Planctomyces sp. SH-PL62: one gene and its partners. The protein of the gene in region 3 interacts with the protein of the main gene of each other region in a pairwise test. Links are inferred from orthologs where the notes say so. Each region holds a gene or a part of one and is shown on either strand. Other genes may lie near its edges.

Region 1 (3,113 bases), 430 kb from region 3 along the record:
CCGAGGAGCGCGGCCTGACGATCGAGGTGACCCGCCAGGGCGACGACCTGCTGATGAGGCTCCCCTTCCGCGCCACCCCGCTGCGGATCGTCCCCATCGCCCCGCTCCAGTTCGTCCTCCCCTACACCCAGGGGGGCCTGACCTTCGAGAAGGACGAAAAGGGCCGCGCGAAGGCCGTGCAACTCACCATCGGCGACGGCTCGCCCCGGCCGCTGAAACGGGTCGAGAAATGAGCAAACGACGACGGCCCGCGTCGAGCCGAGTCGCGGGCCGTCGTCGCTGATCGGGACGCCGAGGGCATGCTGTCTCGCATGACCCTTCGTTCGACAAGACCCCCTGATGGACACGCCCATGAACCGCGCGATCCAAATGGTTGTGATCGGTCTGGTGGCCTTCCCCTCGCTCGCCGTGACCGCGCGGGCCCAGGAAAAGCCGGGGCCCCTCGAAGGGGCCTGGAGGCAGGTCGGGCAGAGGAACGGCGGAGCCCAGGAATATCAGGGGTCCCCCGACGGCGCGGAGATGATCGACTACATCGTCGGCGGACGGTTCGTCTGGACGGTCGCCCAGAACGGTAAGGTTCTCGCCCTCGCTGGCGGTCGCTACAAGGCGGAAGGGGGCAAATTCACCGAGACCATCGAGTATGCGAGCGGTGGAGCGGTCGTTGAATCGTTCGTGGGCAAGTCGTTCGAGTTCACCATCGAACTCGACGGAGATACCTTCACGAAGGTCGGGACGATCCGCCTGGACGGACGGGACTTCAAGATCGACGAGAAATGGGAGCGGTGCAAGCCCTGATGGGCGAGGCGGTCGTCCCGGACCAACCAGAGCAGGGCGTGGGGGTCGGGGAGGCCGAACTCCCCGGCGCGACTTCGGGATTTCGCGCCGGGGCGTCGTTCAAACGGGTTCGGCTCAGCCGCGGGCCTTGGGGCCGGGGCCGTAGACGGCGTCCTGGCCGAGCTCTTCCTCGATGCGGAGGAGCTGGTTGTACTTGGCGACGCGGTCGGAGCGGCTGGCGGAGCCGGTCTTGATCTGGCCGGCGTTGGTGGCGACGGCGATGTCGGCGATGGTGGCGTCCTCGGTCTCGCCGGAGCGGTGGCTGATGACCGACGTGTAGCCGGCGCGGTGGGCCATGTCGATGGAGGCCAGCGTCTCGCTCAGGGTGCCGATCTGGTTCACCTTGATGAGGATGCTGTTGGTCGCCCCTTCGGCGATGCCGCGGGCCAGCCGCTCGGTGTTGGTGACGAAGAAGTCGTCGCCGACGATCTGGACCTTGCCGCCGAGTTCCTTGGTGAACTCGGTGTAGCCGGCCCAGTCGTCCTGGTCGAGCGGGTCCTCGATCGAGATGATCGGGTACTTGGCGACCCACTCGGCGAACAGCTCGATCATCTGCTTGCTGGAGAAGAGCTTGTCCGGGGCGGACTTCCAGAACTTGTAGCCCTTCTTGTCCCCCTCGTCGAACAGCTCGGAGCTGGCGCAGTCGAGGGCGATCGCGATGTCCTTGTCGCGGCCGGGCTCATAGCCGGCCTTGGCGGTGGCGTCGAGGATGTACTTGATGGCCTCTTCGTTGTCGAGGTTGGGGGCGAAGCCCCCTTCGTCGCCGACGTTGGTGTTGTGGCCGGCCTTCTTGAGCACCGACTTGAGGGTGTGGAAGATCTCGGCGACGACCTGGATGCCCTCGGAGAAGCTCTTGGCTCCCACGGGCATGATCATGAATTCCTGGAAGTCGATCTTGTTGTCGGCGTGCTTGCCGCCGTTGATGATGTTGGCCATCGGCACGGGGAGGACGTGGGCGTTGGCCCCGCCGATGTAGCGATAGAGGGGCAGGCCGTGGGCGGCGGCGGCGGCCTTGGCGGCGGCCAGGCTGACGCCCAGGATCGCGTTGGCGCCGAGGTTCCCCTTGTTGGGGGTGCCGTCGGCCTCGATCATGGCGCGGTCGAGGCCGATCTGGTCGGACGGGTCGCGGCCGACGACCACCTTGGCGAGCGCGGCGTTGACGTTGGCGACGGCCTTCTGGACGCCCTTGCCCAGATACCGCTTCTTGTCGCCGTCGCGCAGCTCGACGGCCTCGTAGATGCCGGTGCTCGCCCCGGAGGGGACCGCCGCGCGGCCGAGGGTCCCGTCGGCCAAGACGACGTCGACCTCGACGGTCGGGTTGCCGCGGCTGTCCAGGATCTCGCGGCCCTTGACCTGGGCGATCGCTGCGATCGACTTACTCATAATGCTCCTCGGATTCCTGTATTGGGATGGGCTTCTCGGCCGGGTGGTTCGCCCGGAGATCGGCCGGCCTCGACTCGCGCAGGCTCCGGCTCCGATCTCGGTTCGGCCGCCGTGGTCGGCTCGGCCGGAGTCCGGGCGGGCCCCGGCGGGGCGTCTTTCGGGATCGCGACGGGCGGGGGCCCGGTCGGCGATCGCGCGGTCCGGGCGCCTTCGCGATCGCGGAGGGCCGGACGAGGGGCGCCGTTGGCTCCCTGTTTTATCCGACAACCACCCCCAGCGGTCAAGACGCTGGTCGGCCCGGGCGGGGCCGGCGTCCGCGTCGGGGGCTCGGCGTCCGTTCGGGAAGTCGCGATCTCTTGGGTGTTTGCGCCGGTTCTTCGGGGGAAGGCGAGTGCGGGCGGCCCCCGCCCCTCGGATGCTTAGAGGGGGTCAAGGGGTGGTCGTCTCCTGGAGAGGAGGCGGAGGCCGCCGCGCGGTGCAATTCCCCGGCGCTAGTTCTCGTGGAGCGGTCCGTCGGCGGCGCGCCGGTCTGTGGAAGACCGGCCGGGGGCCGCGACGGCGCGAGCGTCCGGAGCGGGGGCCGTCGGCAGGGGCCGAGGGACCGCGTTCCCGACGCTCGCGGAGCCGTCCGCGAGGGAGGGGGCCGCCGGGGCGGAGGAGCCCTCTGGCGGCCCTATGGATATCGGCCCGGCCCTCGCGACGGCTTGATCGCCGGCCCCGGATTCAAGCGTCTTCCGCCCCTTCGATCCGCAACAAGGGCACGACGTATTTAGACAGGAAGCGCGGCGAATCCGGCCCCAGATGGCCGCCAAAATAGCCCGTCGAGCTCATCTTCGGGGACCAGCGGACCTGGCGGAGCTTGCGATAGGCCTCGACCCGATGGGGAGCGTCGGTGG
Region 2 (3,114 bases), 120 kb from region 3 along the record:
TGCCAGACCTGGCCGTCGCGGCGGACCTCGGCCTCCAGCCACTCCGAGAGGGCGTTGACCACCGTGACGCCGACGCCGTGGAGGCCGCCGGAGACCTTGTAGGTGTCGTGGTCGAACTTGCCGCCGGCGTGGACCTTGGTGAGCACGATCTCCAGGGTGCTCTTGCCCGAGTCGCCGTGGGCCTCGACGGGGATGCCGCGGCCGTCGTCGACGACCGAGGCCGAGCCGTCGGGATGGATCGTGACCTGGATGTTCTTGCAGTACCCGGCCATCGCCTCGTCGATCGAGTTGTCCACCACCTCGTAGACCAGGTGGTGGAGCCCCCGCGCCGTGGTGTCGCCGATGTACATGCCGGGGCGCTTGCGGACCGCCTCGATCCCTTCCAGGATCCGGATGTTGGCGCCGGTGTAGGCGGCTTCGCCCCCCACGGCCACGCCGCCGTCCTCGACAATCCCGTTCGCGTCGATGCCGTCGTTCTTGCTCAAGTCCATCGCGGCGGTTCCTCGATTCGTCCTGTCCCTCGGTGGTCCTTCCCGCGCGTCCATGCGGAGTCGATTCGTCTCGCGTCGCGGGCCGTCGTCGTCGTCGGCGGTCCGGCTCCCGCCTCGGAAGGGCGGGGGGCGGGGGGCGTCCCGATCCGGATCTCACGTCACGGCTTCACCGGCCCGATCCGGAACCGCAGGCCCCGGATCTGCGAGCCGGGGCAGGCGTCGTGGATGGCCTGGAGCAGCTCCCCCTTGCGGTAGGCGGACAGCTCTTCCAGCAGGGCCGGGTGGTCGACGGTGACGTTCAGGGTTCCGCGTCGGACGTCGCCCAGGAGCGTCCGGCCCTGGTACGCCTCGCCCAGCGCGGCGTCCCAGGCGGTCTGCAGCTCGACCATCGCGTGGAGCCGGCCGTACCCGCGCGCGGCGAACAGTTCGCCGAGCACGTCGGACAGGGGCCGGGGACCGCGACGGTCGGGGTTGGGCATGCGGGTCTGGCGTCCTGGGTCGGGGGACCGGGCTCTCCGAGGGCCCGGCTCGCGGCGCTCGCTCAGCGTTCGCGGGTCAGGGGCATCACGACGTAGGTGTAATCGTCCGGGGTCTTGAACACGGCGGCGTTCTTGGCGTCGATCAGCTCGGCGGTGATCTCGCCGTCGTCGTCCAGGGTCTTCAGCGCGTCCAGCAGGTAGCGGGGGTCGAAGGTGATCTCGACCGCCTTCCCCTGGTACTCCAGCGGCAGGTCCACCTGCGCGCTGCCGACGTCGGCGGCCTGGCTCGACAGCTTCAGCGCCCCGGGGCCGAACTGGAAGTCGACCCCCCGGCTCTCGTCGCTGGTGACGATCGAGGCCTGCTCGACGGCGTGCCGGAGCGGGCCCACGGTCATCGGCACCCGGGTCTCGACGCTCGTCGGGAAGACGTCTTGATAGCGCGGGAAGCGGCCTTCCACCAGCCGACTGTAGATCACCGCCCCCTCGGTCCGGACCAGCACCGCCGCCCCCGACTGGATGGTCAGGTGGACGAGCAGGTCGTCGTCGACGAGGTTCCGCTCGATCAGCTTGAGGGCCTTGACCGGGATCACCGGCGTCCCCGAGGGCGCGGGCGGGTCGTTCTCGACCTGGGCCCCGGCGGACATCTTCGCCAGCCGTCGGCCGTCGGTCCCGATCATCGCGATGCCGTCGGGCTTCAGCTCGACGAGGACCCCACCCAGGGCGTACCGGGCGCTCTCCAGGTCGGTCGCGAACACGGTCCGCCGGATCAGCTTCTTGAGGTCCCCCGCCAGCACCACATGATACCGATCGGCGGCGAAGTCGGGAACCTCGGGATAGAGGCTCGGGTCTTCCAGCGGCAGCTTGAAGCTCGACCGGGCCCCCTTGACGTGCAGGTGCTCGTCGCCGGTTTCCAGGAGCAGTTCCGAGTCGCCGCTGGTCCGCAGGATGGGGCCGATCTTGGCCGTCGGCAGGATCGCCGAACCCGCCTCCTCCACCTTCACGCCCAGCACCCGGTGGCGGATGCCGACTTCCAGGTCGGTCCCCATCAGGACCGAGCCTTCCTCATCGTCGACCGTCAGCTTGACGTTCTGCAGGATCGGCTTGGGACTCCGCGTGGGCACGACGCCGCTGACCATGTTGAACGCGGTGAGCAGTCCTTCGCGATTGCACAATGCCCTCATGCGCGTGCCTCGTTCTGGGACGTTCTGGGACGTTGCCTGGCTCGGCCTCGATCCGCCCCCGACCGGCCGAGAGGGATGAAGGGCGGTCCGAAATCGCCGAGCCGGAGGGGGCCGGGACGGTCGGGCCGCGGGTCGATCGACGGTGGGCAGGAATGGGGGGGACGCACGAACCGCCCGCGTCCGCTCGCTTACGAAGAAGATCCTCGCCGCTCCATCATACCACGACCAGGGCCTCGGCGCATCCCCCTCGTTTCGGGATTCGCCGACGGGCGGGAGAGGACGCGGAGGGAGGTCCGGGGAGTTCCCGACCTCGTCGCGGCGGGCCTTGCCTCAGGCCCGCCCTGACGGACGGCGGCTCTCGTCGAGGGAACGGGGCCCGATCGGTCGAGGGCCCACCCCTGGCGTCTCCCCGTATTTCCTGAGAGAGAAAGCTTCACCGCCGTAATAATCATAGGACGGCGGCCGGCCTGTGGATAACTTCGAGAGCGTCCGACGAAACCCAGGATATCAAAAGACTTACTCGAGCACAACGGCATCCCGCCCCTGTTCACATCCCCGTCGACGACCTTGTGGACGACCCGCGCGCCGACGTCGACGACGGTGCACGACCGCGGCCCGGCCGAGAGCCCGCTGTGGATTCGCTCCCGTTCGGCGCGCGGACGATCCGCGACTTATCCACAGGTCGTCGACCGCTCCGAACGGCGCGTGCGGGATGGGGGACGTGAGGGTCCGGCGGGGCGGGCGATCCAGGCCCGAGTCTGCCGATCCGTCGGCCTGCGCATCCTTGCGTTCTCTTTTTCGGTCGGCGAGACCTGCGGTGTTGAGAACAATGGCGGGGCTTTTTCGCAAGCCCCGCTTGTCGGGAATCCGGGGAATCTCCTCCCAGGACCTTCGCCGTCCGTCAGGGGTTGTTCTTGCGGTCGGGGTACTCCAGGATCACGAGCTTGTGCTGCTGCTCGTCGT
Region 3 (2,936 bases):
TACTTGCCGTCGGACGTGCCGGCCTGGGTCGCGTAGTCGGCCGGGCGGCGGTCGGCCCATTCGAGCGCGTGGCGGCCGGCGTCGCCGTAGAAGCCGGGGTTGTGGTTGGTCTCCAGCCAGTCCATGTAGCGAAGCACGGCGAAGGGCCGCAGGCTGCGGAGGAACTCGTTCGTGAAGACCTGCTTCGCATCGGCCGGGTAGCCGGGCCGGATGATGCGGAGGGCCGTGATCCCGGAGCCTTCCGGGGCCTCCGCGTCGCGCCGGGTCTTCGTGAAGGAGACGACCAGGATGCCGCACTCCCTGGGGACGACGATCCGACCCGTGGTGGTGTTGGACGGCTCGTCATACTTGACCATTTCGACGCGGCAGCCGGGGCCTTCGGCGACGGCGACTTCGGCGCGGCCGTGGAAGGCGAACGGATAGGGGCCGCTCCAGTCGGGCTGGTAGGCCTCGGGGTCGTCGATCGGCGGAGCCCAGGCGAAGACCGGGCGGATGTCGAACAGGACGGTTCGCGCGTCGGTCGTCGGCCAGCCTTTCGCGTCGGTCGGCGCGGGGCCTTCGCCCTGGATCTTCGTCCATCCGCGGAGGGTCCGGGCCAGGTCCACGAACGGCCGCGCGCGACCGCCGTCGCCCACCCCGTCCAGTTCCACGCCGACCTTCTTCGCATGCGGCGCCGATTGCGCCCGCGCGTCCACCGCCGCGACCGCCGCGACCGCCAGCCCCGCCGCGATCCAACGCCAAGACTTCGTCATATCCGTCGGTCCTCAGCTTCCCCGGTTTCCCTCGCGTCGATTGATTGAAAGAGTGTTCGGTTCGTCATCCGTCCAGCAGCGCCCGATACTTCGGGTCCTCGTCGACGAAGACGGCCTCGTCTTCGATGGCGAAGGCGAAGCGGAAGTGTTGGGCGGCGGGTTCGAGGTCGCCTAGCTCGAAGTGGCACTGGCCGAGGCGGAGGTGGAGGAAGGCGTTGCCGCCGCCGCCGGGGAGGGTCAGGGCGCGGGCGAGGTCGTCGCGGCCGGCGAGGTAATGGCCCTGGAGGAACTTGGCGTAGCCGATGTTCCCCAGGATCCAGGCGGAGCCTTCTTGCTCGTGGGCCGGATCGGCCAGGAGTTCCCAGGCGGCCTCGTAGGCTTCGAGCGCCTTGACGAGGTTCCCCGCGTCGGCGAGGTCCACGCCCAGGTCGCACAGCTCCTCGATCTCGGCGGCCAGCTCGGCGGGGTCGGTCATGAGGCGGTCCTCAATCATCGGGGCGGTCTTGAAGGGGTGTTCACATCGTTGGATCAGAGTCCGAGCGATTGCGCGAGCCGGCGCATGCCGGCCGTGGGGCCGTCGGCCGCGCCGTAGACGGACGAGCCGGCGACGAAGACGCGGGCACCGGCCTCGACGAGGCGAGGCGCGGTCTCGACGTCGACGCCGCCGTCGACTTCCAGCTCGCAGCCGGGCCGGATCTCGTCGATCATCCGTCGGATCGTGCGGATCTTCTTGAGCGTCCCCGGCAGGAACGACTGGCCGCCGAAGCCGGGGTTCACGGTCATCGCCAGCACGAGGTCCAGGTCGGGGAGGATCTCTTCGAGCATCACGGCCGGGGTGGCGGGGTTGATCGCGACGCCCGCCCGAAGACCCAGGCTCTTGATGCGCTGGACCGTCCGGTTCAGGTGGGGCGCCCCCTCGACGTGGACGATCAGCGAGTCGACCCCGGCCTCGGCGAAGGCTTCGAGGAAGTCGTCGGGCGCGGCGATCATGAGGTGGGCTTCCAGGTGGAGCGTGGTGGCCGGCCGGAGCCACTTCACCAGCACCGGGCCGAACGTGATGTTGGGCACGAACCGGCCGTCCATCACGTCGACGTGGATCCGGTCGGCTCCGGCCGCCTCGACCTCGGCCACCTGTTCGGCCAGCCTGGCCAGGTCGGCCGAGAGGATCGACGGGGCGATCTTGATCCGGTTGTCGTCGTCGGGTCGGGGGTTCATCGGGAGAGGTCTCCGTGCGGACGGATGATCGGGGCGGATCAGAGGGCGAACGACAGCCGACGGCGGAACTCGGAGGCCGTTGCGGAATCGTCGGGGAGGAGCTGGAAGACGGCGAGCATCAGCTTGCGGGCCGCCTCGCCGGTCGTCTTGCGGTCGGTCTCGACGAGGTCCAGGGCGATGGCGAGCGCCTCGTCGTAGCTCCCGGCGGCGGCGAGGGCCTCGGCCAGGCGGAGCTTGAGCGTCTTGTCGGCCGGCGAGGCTTCGGCCCGGGCGCGGGCGGAGTCGACGTCGGACCCGCCTTCGGCCTGGGCTTTCAGGACCAGCTCGGCCTTGAGCTTCTCGGCCTCGGGCTCCAGGAACCCGCGGCGCTCCAGCTCGAGAACGGCGGCCTGCGCCTCGTCGAAACGGCCGGCGGCCATCGCCAGCCGGGCCAGGCCGACCCGCGCCGGGGTGAGGTCGGGGTCGAGGGTCAGGGCCTCGGCGAAGCGGGCCCCGGCGGCTTCGGGGTCGGAGGCCTCCAGCGCGCGGGCCGCGTTCACGAGGCTCTCGGCCTTCGAGGGGAGGAGGCGGTCGAGCCACTGGCGGAGGAACGATTCGGACTGGACGCCGGCGAAGGAGTCGAGGATCTGGCCGTCGCGGACGCCGAAGACCGTGGGGATCGACCGCACGCGAAGGTTGGCGGCGATCTCGGGGGAGCGGTCGGAGTCGACCTTCACGAGCACGAACTTGCCGTCGTACTCCCGCGCCAGCTTCTCCAGGACGGGCCCCAGCAGCTTGCAGGGGCCGCACCAGGTCGCCCAGACGTCGACGACGACCGGGGTGGTCTTGGAGCGTTCCACGACGTCGGCGGCGAACGTCTCGGTCGTCGCGTCGAGGATGTAGGGGGAGTCCGAGGGGGGCGTCGGGACGGCCGTTTCGGGGGTGTCGTTCATGGTCGCGATGCGATGGCTGGGGGTCTGGGGACGGGCC

The links.
Region 1: the proteins of rpe (region 3) and eno interact in binary tests that used the Escherichia coli proteins (3 or more experiments, as listed by UniProt). The link is inferred for Planctomyces sp. SH-PL62 from one-to-one orthologs.
Region 2: the proteins of rpe (region 3) and dnaN interact in binary tests that used the Escherichia coli proteins (3 or more experiments, as listed by UniProt). The link is inferred for Planctomyces sp. SH-PL62 from one-to-one orthologs.

What each region holds. Positions count from the first base shown.
Region 1 is NZ_CP011273.1:5,910,445-5,913,557, reverse strand. Bases 58-3,018 are described here. They hold eno (phosphopyruvate hydratase), read right to left. Parts: upstream 2,206-3,018; coding sequence 910-2,205; downstream 58-909. Other genes in these bases: VT85_RS23130 (serine aminopeptidase domain-containing protein), read right to left, coding at 2,941-3,018; VT85_RS23140 (hypothetical protein), read left to right, coding at 352-795; VT85_RS23145 (family 16 glycoside hydrolase), read left to right, coding at 58-233. In the rest of the region: more of VT85_RS23145, read left to right, coding at 1-57; more of VT85_RS23130, read right to left, coding at 3,019-3,113. UniProt on the Escherichia coli protein: Catalyzes the reversible conversion of 2-phosphoglycerate (2-PG) into phosphoenolpyruvate (PEP). It is essential for the degradation of carbohydrates via glycolysis.
Region 2 is NZ_CP011273.1:6,460,812-6,463,925, reverse strand. Bases 93-3,054 are described here. They hold dnaN (DNA polymerase III subunit beta), read right to left. Parts: upstream 2,152-3,054; coding sequence 1,033-2,151; downstream 93-1,032. Other genes in these bases: VT85_RS28050 (hypothetical protein), read right to left, coding at 3,053-3,054; VT85_RS25170 (DUF721 domain-containing protein), read right to left, coding at 650-970; gyrB (DNA topoisomerase (ATP-hydrolyzing) subunit B), read right to left, coding at 93-491. In the rest of the region: more of gyrB, read right to left, coding at 1-92; more of VT85_RS28050, read right to left, coding at 3,055-3,114. UniProt on the Escherichia coli protein: Confers DNA tethering and processivity to DNA polymerases and other proteins. Acts as a clamp, forming a ring around DNA (a reaction catalyzed by the clamp-loading complex) which diffuses in an ATP-independent manner freely and bidirectionally along dsDNA.
Region 3 is NZ_CP011273.1:6,343,098-6,346,033, reverse strand. What follows is about bases 125-2,908. They hold rpe (ribulose-phosphate 3-epimerase), read right to left. Parts: upstream 1,968-2,908; coding sequence 1,281-1,967; downstream 125-1,280. Other genes in these bases: VT85_RS29900 (tetratricopeptide repeat protein), read right to left, coding at 2,006-2,899; VT85_RS24735 (hypothetical protein), read right to left, coding at 817-1,245; VT85_RS24740 (hypothetical protein), read right to left, coding at 125-752. Outside these bases: more of VT85_RS24740, read right to left, coding at 1-124. UniProt on the Escherichia coli protein: Catalyzes the reversible epimerization of D-ribulose 5-phosphate to D-xylulose 5-phosphate.